3 regions of the Glutamicibacter sp. JL.03c genome follow, and region 2 is predicted to be linked to each of the others. Evidence: riboswitches for the same ligand, from Rfam matches in the RefSeq annotation. Region 2 holds a riboswitch; each other region holds the start of a gene.

Region 1 (6,912 bases), 1.1 Mb from region 2:
GAGAAACACCAGAATGAACATGCCCATGGTGGTGGCCAAGAATTGCGGTGCGTAGATGGTCTCTGTAGCCGGCGCAGGGGTGCGGCCACGATGTCTTAGGGGCATGCCCCCATCATGCCAGTTTTTTCCTAGCCGCCCACAACGTGCAGGGCGAAGGCCGACAGGAATCCGCCGGTGACCAACAGCCCGGTGTAATCATGTTCGACAGCGTAGGCCTCGGGGATCATCGTGTCGGCAATCATGGTCAGGATTCCGCCAGCGGCCACGGCCGTGGCAAAGGCCAGGGCTTCTTCAGGCATGGATTGCATGAGCAGCGCACCGAAAAAGGCAGCCAGACCGCAGGAAATCGCGATGGATCCCCACAGGATGGCAACGGATGAACCCTTGCGGCCGGCTGATTTCATTTGAGCCGTACTGGCTAGGCCTTCGGGCACGTTGGATATGAAGATGGCGATGAGCATGGCGGGATTGATGCTCGCGCTCGCGACAACGCTCAGTCCCAGAGCCACCGACTCGGGGATGCCATCAATGAGCGCGCCCACGGCCAATGCGCTTCCGGATGAGCTGTCGCTATTGGTGTTGCCGGAGGCCTTCTGACGCTTCTTGGTGCGCCAGTCCAATACCCGGTTGGCCGAGAAATACAATGCGGCGCCAGCGAGTACACCGCCCACGGTAGCCATCAATCCTCCGGTCTCAAACGCTTCGAGCACGAGCTCAAAACTCAGCGCGCTGACCAGGACTCCCGCGCCGAAGGCCATGATCGCGCAGACCCAGATTTTCGGGATTTTCAGCCACCAGGCGGCACCCGATCCCAGCAGCAAGGCCGAACCAGCCACCGTACCCCACAGCAAAGCCTGCAAAGAAGCGAACATGGCACCTACTATAGCCAGCAATCCGCCGTCTTAGTAGGTGCCATATTGGTTCTGACTGGGATTAACCCTCAGAGGACATATTGCTGAAGCGCGAGTAATGGCCCTGGAATGCCACGGTGATGGTTTTGGTGGGACCAGCACGGTGCTTTGCGATGATGACATCGGCCTCGCCGGGGCGATTTTCCTTGTCATACACGTCGTCACGGTGCAGCAGGATCACCATGTCGGCGTCCTGCTCGATGGAACCTGATTCACGAAGGTCCGAAACCATTGGCCGCTTATCGGTACGCTGCTCGGAACCACGATTCAGCTGCGACAACGCAATCAGCGGAACATCCAGTTCCTTAGCCAGGAGCTTGAGGTTACGCGAGAACTCGGAGACTTCCTGTTGACGGGATTCCACTCGCTTGCCCGAGCTCATCAGCTGCAGGTAGTCAAGGATGATCATGCGCAGCTCGTTGCGCTGCTTCAGGCGACGGCACTTCGCTCGGATTTCCATCATGGACATATTCGGCGAATCATCGATGAACAGCGGCGCCTCATTCAAGCGCCCCATAGTGGTGGCAATCTTGGTCCACTGCGCATCTTCGACCGAACCCTTACGCAGGTCTTGAAGCTGGATGGATGCCTCTGCGGAAAGCAGGCGCATCGCGATTTCATTGCGGCCCATTTCCAAGGAGAAGAAGACCGTAGCCATGTTGTTCTTGATGGCTGCCGACCGGGCAAAGTCCAAGGCAAAAGTTGATTTACCCACTGCCGGACGGGCGGCGATGATAATCATCTGCCCGCCCTTCAGGCCCTGGGTCAGTTCGTCGAATTCATAGAATCCAGTAGGCACACCGGTAATACCGTCACCGGCATTGGCGGCGTTTTCGATTTCATCGACAGTGCCTTCGATGATGTCAGAAAGACGGACATAGTCTTCACTGCTGCGGTTTTCCGCGACCTTGTAGACCTCGGCCTGGGCTTCGTTGACGATGGCGTCGACTTCGCCGTCTGGCGAGTAGCCCATCTGGACGATACGGGTACCGGCATCAACTAGGCGTCGCAGAACGGCACGCTCACGCACGATTTCTGCATAGTATCCGGCGTTGGCCGCGGTGGGCACCTGCTGAATAAGATTGTGGAGGTAGGCGGCCCCGCCAACGCGGGAAATTTCACCGCGCTTGGTCAGCAGGTCGGCTACGGTCACGGCGTCGGCTGGCTCGCCTCGACCGTACAAATCGATGATTGCCTCGTAGATGGATTCGTGGGCCGGACGATAGAAGTCGGTTCCGCGGAGCGCTTCGACAACGTCAGCAATGGCGTCCTTGGATAGCATCATGCCGCCGAGCACGGACATCTCTGCTTCGACATCCTGTGGCGGCTTGCGTCCAGCATCGGACTCTCGTCCTTCGTATACCGGCTCAGCACTCATTACAGACACTTCCATCCCCTATTGACCCCACTGGGAAAATTCATCCTTGCCCTATGGCAACGGTCCATCTTGTCAGTTGAGACCGACAGTTCAATGATGAACAACTGTGGATATTTCTGTCCCAAGGCCAACAGTAGGGCTGATGTTCACCCACGTAAACCCCATTATCCACAGCCTCTGTGCATAACATACCCTCATCTGTGGACTAGCCTGTTCACTAGCTGGGGAGAAACCTGTGGATTAATGTCGACTACCCAACCGTAACAGCTTCTGATTAGGCCTTTCACAATTTCACAACTGTGGACAGAAAGAGATTTTATTGAACCTACCGCTATGCCGCCAATAGTTATCAACAGCCGCAAACGACCGAAATTCAGAGATTTTCGCGTTTTTCGCATAGTTCTACACACTGTACCCACAGCCATGTGGATAACTGTGTGGATGTGGGTGCATAGGCAAAACCCTTAGTCATCTCAATTAATGAGGAAATATCCTGCGCCAGACTATCGGTAGTCCACATTTTCACAGTGGCCCACCTATCCACACCGTGGATAACTATTGCTTCACATTCAACGCATGACGAAATGCATCAAGGCCTGTTGTGGATCACCTAGGTGATCCACAACAGGCCTTGATGCGCCTACTGCTTGGAAACGTTAGACGAGTTCAGAAACTGGGATCGAATGAAATCGAGAATCATGGAAGATCTGCGGCGAGTGCTGAGATGCGTGATGCCCGTGCACCTCCAAGAGCACAACCCAGTGGTCTCCTGCCTCAACCTCGTTGTAAATCGATGTTTCCAGCCAGAGGGTGGACTCTTCGATGAACAGGGCGCCCTGTTCAGAAACCACGGTATCCACACCGAGGAATCGATCGCCCTTCTTCGAAGCGATCTGCGTGCAGACCCCTCCATTAAGATCGCTGAGAACCGAAACACCGATGTGGCTGGCCCCACGCAGTTTCGGCCAGGTATTGGAGGTCTTCTGGACTGCAAACATCACCAATGCCGGCTCCAACGAAACCCCCACAGTGAATGAGGATGCAACGATGCCGGTTTTTACGCCGTCCACTTCTGCACACAGAGCGGCCACGCCTGAGGGATGTTGAGCGAAAACCCTGCGTAGGGTTAGCGGGTCAAGTTCACGATTCAATGACATGGCTCGATTCCTTCGGGTCTTGCCCACCGCGTCAGACCCAGTGGACTTGGCGGATCGGAAGCTTCCGAATGTGCTTGTCCCTGAGATTTCACGCCGTGCGCGGTACTTGTTCTGACGCCATTTGGAGCAGAACCGAATCCTCACCTGGAGCACCCCACTACCGTTGAGAGGGTTGCCGATCAGCAAGCCAGGGCTTTTAGCTGATGCTCTTGATTCTGCTTAAAACGATATGGCTCATGACGAACCACCGTCAAACAATTCACTTCGCAAATCGCAATATTCAACAAAATATTCGACACCAAGATGCTTCTGAGGGGCTGGAACAGCCTTTTGTTCATCAGAACTACCCACGCCCACCGTGGCAACTCGAGCCGCTCATGTGATCGCCGCCGTAATGCAATAACCTATGACGGCCAGGCAGCATCACCAGGTGCTGCGCCTTCGCCGCTTTTATCAAACCGCCCGCCGTAGCGGAACCGAATTTCCCGCTCGAGCACCATGGGAGACCAAGCGTGCCCTGCTCATATCGGGGCAGCTGCCTGAACCCACTGGGTGAAGCGCACCATCATCTTCCCAGGACATCTACGGGTAAAGTGCAAAAGAACGTATTGCGAGCCTAGGCCGTTGTGCGGCAGCCCAGCGCCTTACACCTTTGGAGTCACCCATGAGTTCCGCAGAACCGCGAATCCCCGAGAAGACCAGCCGCTTCACCGAGAGCATCGGACTGGTCTTTGACGACATCACCGCCACGTCCGTGCGCGGACATGCCGATCTGAACGAAAACCACCACACTCCGTGGGGCGTAGTGCATGGCGGGGTGTATGCCTCGATCGTTGAAAGCGCCGGCAGCGTCGGAGCCAGCTACGCGGTGGCCGAACGCGGGCAATTCGCCGTCGGCGTGCACAATGCCACCGACTTCTTGCGTCCCTCCACCGGTGCGCGCGTGCAGGTTGCTGCCAAGGCGCTGTTCCAAGGCAAAACCCAGCAGTTGTGGGAAGTTGTCATCACCGATGAGGCCAGTGGAAAGGAACTCTCGCGCGGACAATTGCGCACCCAAAACGTAGATATGCCCAGCGCCTGAGCGTATCCTAGGTGGCACCCAGCGGATCAGTTTCGGAGGCTTACCATGAGTGCCACCTATACCTTTGACGTGTTCAGCAGCCTTGATGGCTTCGGCAGTGCCGGCAGCGATTGGGGCGGCTACTGGGGAAAACAAGGGCCAGAGCTGTTGGCCCATCGCCTCGGGCTCTACACTCCTCCATGCCGCATGGTTTTCGGTGCGAACACCTTCCGCTTATTCAGTCTCTTCTGGGCAGAAATCGAGATGAATCCCGAGGTTGAAGACGCGTGGGGCGTGGCTTTGCACGACAAGCCGGCCACCGTCATCTCCACCACCTTGGAAGAGCCGCTGTCTTGGCCTAATGCCACGCTGGAGCGTTCGGATGCCTTGGACGTTGTCGCCCAGCTCAAAGAAACCTCAGATGTGCCGCTGCGCTCCCACGGTTCCCTGGCCATGAACCATTCTCTGCTGGCGGCAGGCCTGGTGGACTTCATCCAGGTGAGCATCTTCCCGGTGCTGACCGGGCATAGCGGCTCTGCTCCGGTACTCGGCGGGGTCGACGACTATGACTTGGAACTTGTCGATTCGAAGCTTTTGGATGGTCGGATCCAGGAACTGACGTATCGCCCGACGCGCCATCATCCGGCGCACGCATAGCCGCCCGATGAAGCCTATCCGGGGCACTTGCCTGCTGCTCGGCGCAGTGTTCCTCGCCGGATGCTCCGCGCCAACACCACCTCCACTTCCCGCTGCCGAATCGCAAACCACTTCAAAACCACTGGCCAGCGGCTTGGAAGCTCCGTGGTCCATGGTCTACGTCAAGGACACCTTGCTGGTCAGCGAACGCGATTCCGGGAGGATCCTGGAGGTTGCGGAATCCGGACAGCACCGTGAAGTTTCCCGGATCAATGATCTCGCAGCCAAAGGCGAAGGCGGGCTGCTGGGCCTGGCCTTCCTCGCCCCGGATAAGCTCTACGCCTATTCCACCGCGGAATCCGGTAACCGCATTCAGCAGTTCACCGTGCAAGGCAGCGCCGGCCACCTGTCTTTATCGGCTCCGCAGACCCTGCTGGACTCCCTGCCCTCGGCCAATATCCACAACGGCGGACGGATGGCCATCGGTCCGGATGGAATGCTCTACGCGAGCGTGGGCGATGCGTCCAACCCTGGGCAGGCCCAGGACCTGCAGGCGCTGGGCGGCAAGATCCTGCGCATGGCACCCGATGGAAGCATCCCGGAAGACAACCCCTTCGAGAATTCCCTCGTCTACAGCTATGGGCACCGCAATGTGCAGGGCTTGGCATGGAGCGATGATGGCAGCATGTACGCCAGCGAATTCGGGCAAAACACCTTCGACGAGCTGAACGTCATCGAGGCCGGCGGGAACTATGGCTGGCCCGAAGTCGAGGGGAAAGACGGCGCAAATGGGCAGTATACCGACCCGATTGCGCAGTGGCCACCCTCCGAGGCCAGCCCCAGCGGCATGGCGATCCTCGATGGCACCGCCTACCTGGCGAATCTGCGCGGCGAAGTGCTGCGGACGGTGGCACTTCACGCGCCGGCCACCGAGCATGAGCTGCTTGATGGCCGGCTCGGCCGGCTGCGCGATGTGCTGGTGGATCCTGGCGGCTCGCTGCTGGTGCTGACGAACAACACCGACGGGCGTGGCCGGCCCGGTCCTGGCGATGACCGGATCGTGCGCATCCACCCTGGCCAGGCCGACGGCTAGCTGGCCGGGCGCATGTCTCCGGTTTCCTGGAAGCGCTGGTGCCAGCTCAGCGCTTCGCCCAGCAGGTGCGGGGTGTGCTTGCCGTAGCTGTCCTTGCAGGCACGATCGAAGTAGTCCTGCAGCAGTGGACGGTATTCGGGGTGCGCGCAGTTGTTGATGACCAGCTGGGCACGCTGCTTGGGCGAGAGGCCGCGCAAATCGGCCAGGCCCTGCTCGGTAATCAGGATCATGGTGTCGTGCTCGGTGTGGTCCACGTGCGAAGCGAAAGGAACGATGCCCGAGATCTTGCCGCTCTTGGCAGTGGATGGGGACATGAACACCGACAGGTAGCCGTTGCGGGCAAAGTCGCCAGAGCCGCCGATGCCGTTCATGACATGGGAGCCGAGCACGTTGGTGGAGTTCACGTTGCCGTAGATGTCGGCCTCGATCATGCCGTTCAATGCAATGCAGCCCAGGCGACGGATGATCTCCGGGTGGTTGGAGATCTCCTGGGCGCGCAGCAGGATGCGTTCGCGGTAGTGCTCCACGTTCTTGTTGAACTCGGCGATGCCCTCGGCAGACAGCGAAAAGCTGGTGGCGGAGGCGAACTCGATGGTGCCGTCCTTGATCAGCTCCAGCATGCCGTCCTGGATGACCTCGGTATAGGCGCTCAGGCCCTTGTAGCCGCCGCGGGCCAG
Region 2 (6,912 bases):
GCTGGGAATCCTGATGCTTCGCTTGCCTGAATCCCCCTCCAAACAGGGAGCAATCGCATAGAACTCTGGAAACCGCCTAGGTGCGGTTGAAGCCTTGCCAACTTTGTACAAGGCTGGGAGGACAAATGCGAAAGGAGTACCCCGTGAAGAAAATCCTGATGGTCCTAACTAGCGTTTCCGAACTCGGTGCTGGCGGAGACCCCACCGGATATAACGTCGCGGAAGCAGCTCATCCTTGGAAGGTCTTCCGAGATTCAGGGCATTTCGTCGACTTTGCCTCGATCAAGGGCGGACAGCCTCCCCGTGACACTGTCGATACGGACGATCCAATCCAGGTGCAATTCACTGAAGATGAAACGACCCGGGCCGGCCTGTACAACACGGCCAGGGTGGAAGTCATTGACCCGGAGCAATACGACGCGATCTACCTAGTAGGCGGTCACGGCACCATGTGGGATTTCCCCGACAATGAAGGCCTGCAAAAGCTCATTGGGGATATTTATAACAAGGGTGGAGTCGTCGGCGCAGTGTGCCATGGCCCGGCGGGTCTGCTCGATGTGGAACTGCACCACGGCATCAAGCTGCTCAGCGGCAAGGATGTCGCGGCCTTCACCAACGATGAGGAAATAGCCGTTGGCAAGGATCAGATCATCCCCTTCTTCTTGGCCGACAAACTGGTCGAGCAAGGCGCCAACCATATCCCCGCGGATAATTTTGAAGAGAACGTTCAAGTCTCCGAACGTCTGGTCACCGGCCAGAACCCTGCGTCGGCCGCAGGAGTCGCTAAGGAGATGGAGAAGCTTCTCGCAGAAGTAATCCACCAGGAAAAGGCAGCCGAAGAAGCCGCTGCCGAAGCCGAAGCGGACTAAAAATCGGCGTCACCCTCGCAAAGATGACGTAAAAATTGCGCTTGAACCCGTGCCATCGCACGGGTTCAAGCTCTTTTCGGCCCACTGAGTTCCACGATAACGTTCTCCAGCTAGAGGCTGGCTCAACGAGGATCCAGCACTTCGCAGCCGAGCCCAAAGAGCTGATAGTGATTGATGTGTACCCATCCCGAGTGGCCGAGAGACCTGGCTCTGCGATGCCGCAGCAACCTATCCAGCTGATGAAGAATGAGCTTTTGCGGATATGGTGCTACCGCCAGAACCGATGGAAAGGTGGCTTTGGCATGTCTTCGCAGGCCCCGGATCATATCCTTACCACCCACGCCGGCTCCCTGCCGCGCACCCCGGAGCTCTTGGCGGCAACGCGGCCAAGGAGAACTATCCCGAGGATGTTGCCGGTTTTACCGAATTGCTCTTACCCGCTGTGGCGGATGTCGTCCAGCTAAAACGCATTGCCGGGATTGATATTCCCAATGATGGCGAATACGGCCGTACGATGTCCTCGCCGGTGGACTACGGGGCCTGGTGGAGCTATTCCTTCGCACACCTTGAAGGCTTGGAATCTACGACCGTGGACCGGCGGGCTGAAACGGAAGTTCGCCGCTCTTCGCGTTATGTTGTTGCCAGCCCCTGAAAGAGGATCATAGGGGCCGTCAACAACATAACGGGTTGGAACAGTGCTGCAAGAAATTCAGTGGAAAATTCCCTCATGAGGCCTTTCGGCCATAAAAAAGTCCCCGCCTTCCACAAGGAAGGCGGGGATCTTCGCACCAGCGCGAGAGACTACTTACGCAGGCCCAAGCGCTCGATCAGCGAACGGTAACGCTCGATGTCGGTGTTCTTCAGGTAGCCGAGCATACGACGACGACGACCAACCAGAGCCATCAGGCCACGGCGGGTGTGGTGGTCATGCTTGTGCATCTTCAGGTGCTCGGTCAGGTCCGAAATACGGCGGGACATGACGGCAATCTGAACCTCAGGCGAACCGGTGTCACCCTCGTGGGTAGCGTAAGCCTTGATGATTTCGTTCTTGATAGTGGCATCCAATGCCATAACAAACTCCTAGAGTTGGACCGCGTTCATAAGTCAGTGCAAACGCCGAAACGTTTACGGCGGATACTCGCAACCGCGGACTGCAGCGAGAACCATCGTCAATCATATCACCGTCGGGGACGCCGACGGGACCTCCAAGCATGGGTGAGATACGGCACCTGCACCCTTGCGGATGGCTCGTGTCCAAGGTGCTCGGTCCAATACCATCGAAGATTCGCTTCGACCTTGGCTTGTGTCGTTGCCGTTGCCTTGCGGTAATAACTGCGGGATTTGGTCAGTTCAACGATTTCTGGGAAGTCCAGCGGCATGGACCAGTGCCAAATTCCGTGTTCGGGCTTCCGGAACTCCGGGCCTAGCGGCGGTTCAAGCTCGGGACGATGCACGTCGCCAGCGTGCATGATGCGGGCCAGCCGGTGAACCCAGGGAATCGAGACATCCAATTGGTTCCACAGCAGCGTCAGCCATCCATGATCACGCAATAACCGGGCCGCTTCTGCGCTGGCCTTGGGATGATCAACCCAGTGCCAGGCCTGTGCGTAGGTCACCAAATCAAAACTGTTCCCGGCCAGACCGGTTGCCTCGCCGTGAGCGCAGAGCATTGCTACTTCGGGAAGTCGATTGGCCAGAACCGAAAGCATGGCTTCGGACGGATCAACAGCGGTAACATCCAGGCCGCGACCCACAAGTTGCTCGGTGAAAATTCCTGAGCCACAACCGATATCCACTGCCTCGGCTGGGTGGTTTTGCAGGGTGAAGTCCAAAGCCTCGTCAGGATAGGACGGACGAATCTTGTCATAGCTCTCGGCATCCGATTGGAAAGCAGAAGCTAGTTCATCACGTCGCTGCGCGCTGACCACGAAGGCTCGTTGTGGCAGGGAAGGGATTTCAGCCATGAATTCTAGTGGCGTTCTGTAGCCAAAACGGTTCGCGCCTGGTCTACGTCTTCGGTCATTTGCTCGATCAACGCTTCGATGCCACGGTAGGCAACCATGGGGCGGAGGTGTGCGATGAACTCCACCACGATCTGCTGACCATAGAGGTCAAAATCTTCGACGCCTTCTTCCGGGCGGTCGATCACGTGAGCCTCGACGACTCGTGAAACACCGTCGAAAGTCGGGTTGGATCCCACTGAAATTGCTGCTGGCCAGCGGACCTCGGCCTCGTCGATAACCCAGCCGGCGTAGACTCCGTCGGCAGGAATGATGCCGGTGGCTTCAGGATCAAGATTGGCCGTAGGGAAACCCAATTCACGTCCGCGGGCGTGGCCATGGACCACTTCTCCGCGCATGCGGTGAGGCCGTCCAAGGATCTCGGACGCAGCTTCAACGTTGCCCGCAGCCAGCTCTTCACGAACCCAGGTGGATGACAAACGGCGCTTGTCCCCCACGTCTTCGACACCAATCACGTCAAAGCTGTACTTCTCGCCCAGCTCTTGCATGAAGCTGAAGTCCCCGGAATTGCTCCGGCCGAAGCGCACGTCATGGCCCACAACAACGGCCACCGCATGAAGCTTCTCGACGATGATGGAACGAACAAATTCTTCGGCGCTTTGGTCAGCGAAATCCAGCGTGTAATGGATCATCAATGTTGCGTCCAAGCCGACGCTGGCCAGGGTATCAACCCGGTCGGCGATACCCATGATCAGTTCAGGGGCATTGTCCGGGCGATGGACCAAGGCCGGGTGAGGGTCAAAGGTGATGGCCACGGATTGGGCAGAGCGCGCTTTGGCCTGCGTGACCGCGGCATCCAGGACCTCGCAGTGTCCCAAATGCACACCGTCGAAGTTGCCAATGGTCACGACAGTGGGAGCCATATCCGCGGGGACGGCGTCCAAGCCCTTCCAATAGTGCACTGTGCTCCTTTAGAAATTCTTGTGGTGGGTAGAGAACCCACCGAGGCAATTCTTACACGTCTTCAGGCGTGGCGCTCACTGCGGTTACGATACAGCCACCACAATCCGATCATCGGCAGGATTAATGGGATATATCCATACCCCTGGCCGAAGCCGCTCCATACCGACGGGTGCGCAAAGATTTCCGGGTGCGTCAGCGACAAGATGCCCACGACGATCACGCCCACCAGCTCGATGCTGACCGCCCACAAGGACAGCAGCCACGCTTTCGGCTTGGCCGACGAGAGCGAGAAGGTGGCCAGCAGGTAGATCAAACCGGAGATCATTGACAGCGTGTACGCCACCGGCGCCTCATCGAACTTGCTCAGGATCTGGTACACGCCGCGGACCGTTGCGGCCAGCGCCAAGATTCCATACACGGCGATGATGACCCGGCCGAGCCCGGTGGACCGGCTCGGCTTGGGTGTTTTGTCGGCGGAGCGTGCTTCAGCTGCCTGAAGGATGCGGGAATTGCGTGGCTTGTCGCCCATGGCTATGACTCCTAGTGCCAGATCTGTTCCATGCGGAACAGCATGATGAAAGTGACCAATGCCGAAGCGCCAAGTACCGCGTTGGACCAGCGGCTCTTTTCGCTGATCGCCCAGAAGAACGCTACCGGCGGCATCACCAATGCGGTAATGAGGTATCCCCAGAATTCCCACGGATCGCCCTGCACCGCATTTCCGGATGCCTGCCGGATGGCCGCGGCAATGCCGTAGACCACCAGGAAAGCTTCGGTGGCCGCGGCACCGATCAAGGCCCAGTCATCGGGGTGCTTGCGGATAACCGTCGCCACGAGCGCCACCAGTAATGCCGCTGCGCAAATCACAGCACCGGCGATAAAAAATCCGTTCAAGGCAAACAACGGCTCGTCCTTTCGGGATTACTTCGCGGTGAATACGAGGGCAGTGCGGGCTTTATCGCCCTTGTCCTCCAGCAAAGCCACCAGCACGCCGTTGGGCGCGAACGCCGCGACGGTCTGCCCTGGCTCGATGTCCATGCTCAGGTGGGAAGCGCGGATGGTTCGGCCGAATGACAGCTCGATGGCTTCATCGACACTGACGGTTCGATTGGGGAATAGCGCGGCCGCTGCTTGTTCAATCGGCAGCAGGGCAAATTCTCCCGCCAGCTGTTCGAGCGTACGGGTGAGCTCGATCTTGTAGGGGCCCACCTCGGTCCGGCGCAGAGCAGTCAGGTGGCCACCCACGTCCAGGGCTTCGCCCAGGTCGCGCGCCAGAGCCCGAATATAGGTACCGGATGAGCATGAAACAGTGACGTCCACGTCGAGAATCTTGCCGCCGTTCTCGCGGCGGATTTCGTGGATGTCGAAGCGCGAGATGGTGACCGGTCGGGACTTGAGCTCAACCTGCTCGCCGGCGCGCACCCGAGCGTAAGAGCGCTTGCCGTCCACCTTGATGGCCGAGACCTGGCTTGGGACCTGCTCGATTTCACCGCGCAGCTTGGCCACTTCGCGTGCAATGTCTTCGTCCGAAACCGCCGCGGCAATGCGCTCGGAAATGATCTCGCCTTCGGCATCGTCGGTGACGGTGTTCTGGCCGAGGCGGATTGTGGCGGTATAAGTCTTGTCGTGGCCGACAATATAGGTCAGCAGCCGTGTCGCCTTGTTGACGCCGATCACCAGAACGCCTGTGGCCATCGGATCCAGGGTCCCGGCGTGGCCCACCTTGCGGGTGCCCGCAAGCCGCCGGATGCGTCCTACCACATCGTGGGAGGTCATTCCCTGATCTTTGTCGACTAATACGAGGCCCGATGCCTGCTCTTCAGTGTTCTGCCCGGCTTTACTCACGCTCTCCAGTATATGGCTTCGGCCGGAAATTAGCCTGCCGCCGGTGGCAAGCGTGGCCGATCCCACGTGCTTCCGCTGCCATCGCGCCAGGGGCGCCAGGCCTGTGCCCGGGCGATGGAAACTCATCGCCGTTGCGCTCTTCCCCTCTGGCACTGCACGGTCCACGGGACACTTTTCATCAGTAGTTCCAGAAGATTCCAATCCGCGTGGACCTGTGCCCCGAATGCTTCATGAGAGCCCCCTCCGCTCGGACGGGAGCAGGTCCGACGACGACTGTCGCGGCGAAGCAAGGAGAAAATCATGAAGCGCACATACAGCAAAGTCGCTGGGGCATTCGGGATCATCGCGGCCGCCGCCATGGGACTGAGCGCCTGCTCCACCGTTTCGGAAACCACGGAATCGACAATGGCGTCCGCCTCGGACTCCAGCTCCCCGATGTCCAGCGAATCAGCCATGGATCCAACTGGAAATCTCGTTGGTTCCGGCTGCGCAGCCTACGCCGAAGCCGTCCCGACAGGTGATGGTTCGGTCGCCGGAATGGCACTGGACCCCGTAGCCGTCGCAGCGTCGAATAACCCGCTGCTGACCACATTGACTGCAGCCGTCTCAGGCAAGCTCAACCCGGATGTGGACCTGGTTGACACCCTCAACGGTGACGAATTCACTGTTTTCGCACCGGTTGATGAGGCGTTCGCCGCAATCCCCGAGGATGATCTTGCTGCCGTCACCAAGGATGCTGACACCCTGAGCAGCATCCTGACCTACCACGTGGTCCCCGGCCAAATTGCTCCAGAGGAGCTTTCCGGAAAGCTCACCACAGTGCAAGGCGGGGATGTTGAAGTCACTGGCAGCGGTGATGAACTCGAAGTCAACGGTGCATCGGTCATTTGCGGAGGCGTGCAGACAGCCAACGCGACCGTGTACATGGTGGACACGGTCCTGATGCCTCCGGCAAAGAAGTAGCTGCCCCGCAAGGAAGGCCGCGGGCAACCGTCAACGATGATGCTTGGCCTGGACTCCAGGCATCACTGTTGACGGTGAAGCGGGCTCTTCGTGCCTTGGCCATTGCAATACGCAAACGCCACGCCACAGGAGACAAGCAAAATGACACAGATGCGTGAGACCCTTAGATTCATGAGTTCAAATAGGCTCGATGCGAAGGAAGACGACACTGTGCAGACACCAGACGCCCTGATGCAACAGGTCGCGCTGGGGTACGAAGACGCCTTCGAATTGCTCTACGATGCCATGGCGTCCCGGGTTTTCGGACTGGT
Region 3 (6,912 bases), 320 kb from region 2:
ACCGGGGCGTCGGCTGGCACCGCGACCGCGTGCAGGTAGGTCAGCTCGCTGCCTTCGCGGTAGTCCGCATCGACCTGGTCGCTGACCTGCAGCAGCCCGGCCGGTTCGGCGGCCGACAGAGCCTTGAGCCGGGCATGTTCGGCCACCGGGATGGAGGCTATGTGGGCTTGGATGTGCGGGTTGGCCCCCTGATGAATCAGCGGGACGCGTGCGGCGTATCCGATGAGCTGGAAATTTTCTCGTTGCGTTATTCGTGCATCCATGGGGCGTTTCCCTTCGACGTTCAGGCTGAACCTGATGATTGGCTGGCTTCGAAGGGGGCCGCCATTCTCGCGGATTTCGGCCACGGACGCGCCATGGACCTGCCGGAACGCCCGGCCGAAGGCCTCGGCCGAACCGTACCCGTAGCGGACCGCAATGCTCAGCAGGTCCTCGCCTGTGAGCAGGTCCGCGGCGGCCTGGGTCATGCGGCGCCGGCGAATGTACTCGGAGACCGGCATGCCGGCCAGCGAGGAAAACATCCGTCGCACGTGGTATTCGGTGGTGCCTTCGGCGCGCACCAGCTCAGCGAGGTTGATCTGCTCGCGCAGATTCGCCTCGATTTGCTCGATGAGCCGATTGAGAATTCCGATCATGTACCCACCCTTCCCCAACTACTATCCTTTGGGGAAGGGGCACGCCGCCCGATAATCGCGGTTCGAAACGATCAGGCGTTTTCCAGGGCCTTTTCACGCACGGTAGAGGTGGCCGGTTGAACGGACGGTGCCGAAGCAGCACGCGCCGCGGCCAGCCCGCGCTGAAGATCGGCGATCAGATCTTCGACCTCTTCGATGCCCACCGAGAGGCGGACCAGATTGGCCGGGATTTCCAGCTCGGTGCCGATCAGCGAGGCGTGGGTCATTTCGCGCGGGTAGCAGACCAGGGATTCCACCCCGCCCAGTGAGACCGAGAGCTGGAAGTACTCCATGGATTGGGCGAAGGCGCGGGCGGCGGCCTCGTCTTCCAGGGCCAGCGAGACGATCCCGCCAAAACCGCGCTGCTGTCGGGCTGCCAGCTCGTGGCCCGGGTGGGATTCCAGGCCCGGGTAGTAGACCCGGGTGACCTCGGGCTGAGCGTCAAGCCAGCGGGCCAGTTTATCCGCGGAAGCACAGTGGCGTTCCATGCGCAGGCCCAGGGTCTTCAGCCCGCGGGCAGCCAGGTAGGAATCCTGCGGTCCGGCCACCGCTCCCCCGGCGAACTGCTGGTAGCCCACCGCTTCGGTCAGGGTTTGGCCGCGGAAGTGATGGTCGGCCACGATCACCGCGCCGCCGAGCACATCGGAGTGCCCGCCGATGTACTTGGTGGTGGAGTGGACCACCGCATGGGCGCCAAAATCCAGCGGGCGCTGCAGGTAAGGAGTGGCGAAGGTATTATCCACGACCAGCAGGGCGCCGTGTTCGCGGGCGATGGCAGCCCATCCGGCCAGATCTGCGATGCCCAGCAGCGGATTGGAGGGGGTCTCCACCCAGAGCAGCGCGGTGTTCGGGCGCACCGCGGCACGCACCGAATCCAGGCTGGTGATGTCCACCGCCGAGGAGGTGATGCCCCATTTGCTGTGCAGCTTGGAGATCAACCGGTTGGTGCCGCCGTAGCCGTCGGCCCCGAGGATGATGTGGTCGCCCGGTTCGAGCACCGCACGCAGCAGTGCGTCTTCGGCGGCGATGCCGGAGGCGAAGGCGAAGCCAGCTGCACCGTGTTCCAGCGCGGTGAGCTGGTCCTGGAACCCGTCGCGGGTGGGATTCGAGCCGCGGGAGTATTCATGCCCGGAGCGCAGCACGTTGATGCCGTCCTGGATGAAGGTGCTGGTCTGGTAGATTGGCGGGACCACGGCGCCGGTGTGCGGGTCCTTGTGCTGGCCGGCGTGCACGGCCTGGGTGTTGAAGCCAGTCATCTCATGCTCCTTGGGTTTGCGGGGCCAGGGCCTGGTCCAATGCCAGATCCAGGGCCTGGGTGAGATCTGCGAGCAGGTCGGCCGGGTCTTCCAGGCCAACCGAGAGGCGCAGGGTTGAAGTGTTCAGGCCGGCGTCGGCCAGCTGGGAAGCCGAGAGTCGGCAGTGCGTCATGGTCGCCGGGTGCGAAATCATGGTGCGGGTATCCCCCACATTGGCGGCCAGCGAGATCAGCTTGAGCCCATCGATCACCGGGGAAACCAACGTAGGGTGCGCCAGTTCGATGGCCACCACGCAGCCGGTGCCCTTGGGTGTGATCTTGGCGGCCAGCTCGTGGCTCGGGTGGGTGGGCAGCGACGGGTGGTGGATGGCCGCGATGCCCGGGTGAGCAGAGAGCTTCTCGATCAGGGTGGTGACGCTGCGCTGCACGTGGGCGGCGCGTACCGGCAGGGTTTCGATGCCGGCCAGGATGCCCTGGGCGCTGGCCGGGGCCAGGGTTGGACCCAGATCGTGCAGGAATTTGGAGCGGACCAGCATCGCGTAGGCAGCCGACCCGTGGCGTTCAAACAGCGAAGTATTGTTCAGTCGCACTCGTGGGGCTGCGATTTGCGGCCAGCGCGCGGTGTCGGAGAAGTCGAACTTCCCCGAATCCACAACGATCCCGCCCAAAACCGAGCCGTGTCCGGCCAGGCCCTTGGTGGCCGAGTGGACCACGATGTCGGCTCCGAAGTCCAGCGGGCGTACGTTCAGCGGGGTGGCCAGGGTGTTATCCACGACCACCGGGATGTTGTGTTCGTGGGCGATGGCCGAGATGGCGGGAAGATCGGCCACTGTGCACAGCGGGTTGGAGACCGATTCCAAGAAAAATGCGCGGGTGTCTTCCTCGATGGCCTGTGCCCAAGCCAAAGGATCGGCCTGATCCACAAAGCTGATGCGGATGCCAAAGTCGGCGAAGGTGTCGGTGAACAGATCCACGGTGCCGCCGTAGAGCGAGGAGGAAGCCACGATGTGCTTAGGTCCCTGGGTCAGCGCCAGCAAAGACAACGCAACCGCGGACTGGCCGGTGGCGGTGGCTACCGCGTGGGCTCCACCTTCCAGTGCTGCCACGCGCTGTTCGAGGATCGAGACGGTGGGGTTGCCGGTGCGTGAGTAGGTAAAGCCGGCCTGGCGCAGCGCGAACTTTTCGATCGCTTCGGCGTGCGACTGGAATTGGTAGGCTGCGGAATTGTGCAGTGGCGGCAGCATTGGGCGGAAGTCTCCGCTGGGGCGGTATCCTGCGTGGACCGCATCGGTTCCTTGGCTCATGGCTCCTCCTCGATTCTCTGCGAGGGAGTGCACCGATTGGCGTCGTGTGGCAACACGAAGCACAGCGCGAAAGCGCGTTCGGAACTGCTCCATCGTTCCTGGCATTAGCACCTTTCGGTTTCCCGATGGTTGCTGCGACGTCAACGAGCCAGATCTCTTAGTCGCTCTTGATGGTTTGTTGTTCTTCCATGGTTGGGCATGGCTCCCAAAGCGTGCAAGCGCTATCGGGCGGTTGGCTTCATACAAGGCCACCACGCTTCATATGTCGCCAAGTTGTCATGATGACGCGGTGGCTGGCGCCACTTTATGACGCGGTGAATTGAACAGGACCTGCGTGATTTCAAGGTTTTTGCCGAAGTTTATGACGATGGAGAGGTGCTCGATGACCGGGAGTTACGCCGTGGGCGGCTCAGCCGAGCACTTCCACCCCGAAGCTGGCCACCACGGCGCGGACTTCTTGCAGGTAGCGCTGGGCCTGGTCGGTGAGCGGGATCGCGGCGTGGTCGATCCAGCCGATCTCGATGCTCTCTTCGATCGCCAGCGGGATGGCAACGATGGAGGGATCAAGCTCGTCGCTGATGATGCCGGTGGAAATCGTGTACCCGCCCAGGCCGATCATGAGGTTGAAGATGGTGGCGCGGTCCGAAACCTGGATTTCGCGTTGGCTGGAGCGCGTGGAGAGCACTTCCTCGGCGAAGTAGAAGGAATTGTTCGCGCCCTGGTCGAAGGTCAGCCGCGGCAGGTCTTCGAGGTCTTCGAGTGTGACCTGGTCCCGGGTAGCCAGCGGGTTGCTGCGCGAGATGAAGATGTGCGGATCAGCCAGGAACAGCGGGTGGAAGACCAGCCGGGATTCGCGCAGCAGCTTGTCGATGACCTTCCGGTTGAAGTCGTTGCGGTACAGGATCCCGATGTCGCTGCGCAGGGTGCGCACGTCCTCGATGATTTCCTCGGTGCGCGTCTCGCGGAGCGAAAACTGGTACTCCTCGGCCCCGCTGGCCTGGACCATCCGGACAAAGGCATCCACGGAAAATGAGTAGTGCTGGGTGGAGACGCCCAGCAGCCGCCTGGCGGAGGGCCGGCCTAGGTAGCGGTGCTCCAGCAGCTCCACCTGCTCCAGGACCTGGCGGGCATAGCCAAGGAATTCTGCGCCTTCGGCGGTGAGCGTCACTCCCCTGGCCGAGCGCACCAGCAAGGTGCGCCCCACCCGTGATTCGAGCTCCTTCATCGCCGCCGACATGCTGGGTTGCGCGACGTAAATCAAGTCGGCGGCAGCCGAGATGGAGCCCTCGGAGGCTACCGCCACGAAATAGCGCAGCTGCTGCAGTGTCAAGCCATTTGTTCCCTGCACCATAGCCAGAGTCTATATGAATCCATAGTTATATCGAGTTACCTGATATCAAGAATCACCCTGCATGATTGACGCAACGACATCCCCTCGGCCTGCCCAGGCCTCCCAAATACAGATTGGCCATCATGGCAGACGCATTAAATTTCAGTATTAGCACCACAAGATTCGACGAGAATTACTCTCCTTCGGCGAATTCTCGCACCACGACAAACTTCGCCAATTTGGCACGCGGTGAGCGCCGCGAAGAGAACCTTCGCAATGCCCTGACGATGATCAACCGTCGTTTCAATTCCTTGGCTCACTGGGACAATCCTCAGGGCAACCGTTATGAGCTGGAATTGGAAATCATTTCAGCAAATGTGCATTTTTCCGCCGATAATACCGGTCAGCAATTTCCACTTTTAGAAGTGCTTGAAACCACGATCGTGGATAAACTCACCGGCACTCGCTCCCAAGGTATGGTCGGCAATAATTTCTCTTCTTATGTCCGCGATTACGACTTCAGCGTGGTGCTCCCAGCATCTTGTAATGACAGTGGAGCTCCGGTGCTCCCAGAAGATTTTGGCGATCTCCACGGACAGCTCTTCCAACATTTCTTGAACTCACAGGCATACCGTGAACGTTTTGCCCAGCTGCCGGTGGTCTGCATCAGCGTCTCGACTTCCAAGACCTATTTCCGCACCGGTAACAGCCATCCGGTGCTCGGTTTGGAATACCAGCAAGATGAAAATTCATTGACCGACGCGTACTTCGGAAAAATGGGCTTGAGCGTGCGCTACTTCATGCCGCCGGGCGCCGTTGCGCCATTGGCTTTCTACTTCCGCGGCGACCTGCTCAACGATTACACGAACCTTCAGCTGATCAGCCTTATCAGCACCATGGAGACATTCCAGAAGATCTACCGCCCGGAAATCTACAACGCCAATTCGGCGGCTCCCGCGGTGTACCACCCGAGCTTGGGTGCCAAGGACTTCTCCCCCACCCGCGTCTTCTATGACCGCGAAGAACGAACTCAGTTGGGCAAGATCCAAGGCAAGTTCACCGAAGAGCATTTCATCATCCCGAATCGCCAACTGCTCGATCAGTGGTCTTCTTCCTACCCGACTCCTGTCGCCTAAGAATCCGAAAGATAACTTATGACTTCCCCGCTTATCCCCACGTCAATTGTCGGCAGCCTGCCCAAGCCTTCATGGCTGGCCCAGCCCGAGGTCCTCTGGTCCGATTGGAAACTCTCGGGCTCCGAACTGGCTGAAGGAAAACACGACGCGATGCGTGCGGCGGTACTGGAACAGACCCAGCGTGGCATTGACATCATCAGCGACGGTGAACAGACTCGTCAGCACTTCGTCACCACGTTCATTGAGCACCTGAGCGGTGTTGATTTCGAAAAGCGTGAAACCATACGCATTCGAAATCGCTACGATGCCAGCGTGCCAACAGTGGTGGGTGCTGTAGAGCGCCAAAAACCAGTATTTGTTGAGGATGCCAAGGCCCTTCGCACATTTACCGACAAGCCCATCAAGTGGACTCTGCCTGGCCCGATGACCATGGTTGATACTTTGTATGATGCTCACTACCAGAGTCGCGAAAAGCTCGCATGGGAGTTTGCCACCATCCTGAACCAGGAAGCCAGGGAACTCGAAGCAGCCGGCGTGGATGTCATCCAGTTTGATGAGCCAGCCTTCAACGTCTTCTTTGACGAGGTTGCCGATTGGGGCATCGCTGCTCTGGAGCGTGCGTGCGAAGGACTCAAGGCAGAAACTGTTGCCCACATTTGCTTCGGTTACGGCATCAAGGCCAACAATGATTGGAAGGCTACCTTGGGTGCGCAGTGGCGTCACTATGAGAAGTCCTTCCCACTGTTGCAGGCGTCCACCATCGACACCGTCTCGTTAGAATCCCACCACTCGAACGTGCCCATCGAAGTTGTTGAGATGGTCCGCGGCAAGAAGGTCATGCTCGGTGCTATCGACGTGGCCAGCGAAACCGTGGAGACCCCAGAAGAGGTCGCATCAACCCTGCGTAAGGCGCTGGAATTTGTGGATGCAGACAAGCTGATTGCCAGCACCAACTGTGGCATGGCACCATTCCCACGCAAGGTAGCACTGGCCAAACTCAGCGCACTGAGCGCCGGAGCGTCCATACTGCGCGAGGAGCTTGTTGGTGCCAGCGTCTAAAGTCACGATTGAAGCCACCGATTCCCTGCCCGCAGAAGACTTCAAAGCAGTCTTTCGTGGGCACCCCGGTGGAGTTAGCGTCATTACTGCTGATGCAGGCGACGGGCCGGTAGTCCTGACTGCAACATCGGTGGCTTCGATCAGCGTTGATCCA

The links. Region 2 has a riboswitch for S-adenosylmethionine ahead of OF385_RS04880 (hypothetical protein). Riboswitches for the same ligand answer to the same signal wherever they lie in the genome.
Region 1: another riboswitch for S-adenosylmethionine. It lies ahead of OF385_RS16395 (flavin reductase family protein); the one in region 2 lies ahead of OF385_RS04880 (hypothetical protein).
Region 3: another riboswitch for S-adenosylmethionine. It lies ahead of OF385_RS03395 (O-acetylhomoserine aminocarboxypropyltransferase/cysteine synthase family protein); the one in region 2 lies ahead of OF385_RS04880 (hypothetical protein).

What each region holds. Positions count from the first base shown of each region.
Region 1 is NZ_CP107575.1:3,535,879-3,542,790, forward strand. It holds gene OF385_RS16380 (MFS transporter) at 1-105, opposite strand, end outside; gene OF385_RS16385 (ZIP family metal transporter) at 129-872, opposite strand; gene dnaB (replicative DNA helicase) at 934-2,289, opposite strand; gene OF385_RS16395 (flavin reductase family protein) at 2,946-3,446, opposite strand; SAM riboswitch class IV at 3,544-3,661, opposite strand; gene OF385_RS16400 (PaaI family thioesterase) at 4,111-4,527, shown strand; gene OF385_RS16405 (dihydrofolate reductase family protein) at 4,573-5,163, shown strand; gene OF385_RS16410 (PQQ-dependent sugar dehydrogenase) at 5,171-6,235, shown strand; gene OF385_RS16415 (acetyl-CoA hydrolase/transferase family protein) at 6,232-6,912, opposite strand, start outside.
Region 2 is NZ_CP107575.1:1,048,193-1,055,104, reverse strand. It holds gene OF385_RS04890 (MFS transporter) at 1-61, shown strand, start outside; gene OF385_RS04885 (type 1 glutamine amidotransferase domain-containing protein) at 144-869, shown strand; SAM riboswitch class I at 1,049-1,159, shown strand; gene OF385_RS04880 (hypothetical protein) at 1,153-1,521, shown strand; gene rpsO (30S ribosomal protein S15) at 1,671-1,940, opposite strand; gene OF385_RS04870 (class I SAM-dependent methyltransferase) at 2,048-2,833, opposite strand; gene OF385_RS04865 (bifunctional riboflavin kinase/FAD synthetase) at 2,839-3,792, opposite strand; gene OF385_RS04860 (hypothetical protein) at 3,855-4,322, opposite strand; gene OF385_RS04855 (hypothetical protein) at 4,334-4,696, opposite strand; gene truB (tRNA pseudouridine(55) synthase TruB) at 4,715-5,638, opposite strand; gene OF385_RS04845 (fasciclin domain-containing protein) at 5,939-6,601, shown strand; gene sigK (ECF RNA polymerase sigma factor SigK) at 6,773-6,912, shown strand, end outside.
Region 3 is NZ_CP107575.1:730,537-737,448, reverse strand. It holds gene OF385_RS03405 (AraC family transcriptional regulator) at 1-635, opposite strand, end outside; gene OF385_RS03400 (cystathionine gamma-synthase) at 707-1,930, opposite strand; gene OF385_RS03395 (O-acetylhomoserine aminocarboxypropyltransferase/cysteine synthase family protein) at 1,932-3,233, opposite strand; SAM riboswitch class I at 3,320-3,410, opposite strand; gene OF385_RS03390 (LysR family transcriptional regulator) at 3,643-4,584, opposite strand; gene OF385_RS03385 (DUF1852 domain-containing protein) at 4,707-5,699, shown strand; gene OF385_RS03380 (methionine synthase) at 5,718-6,758, shown strand; gene OF385_RS03375 (flavin reductase family protein) at 6,745-6,912, shown strand, end outside.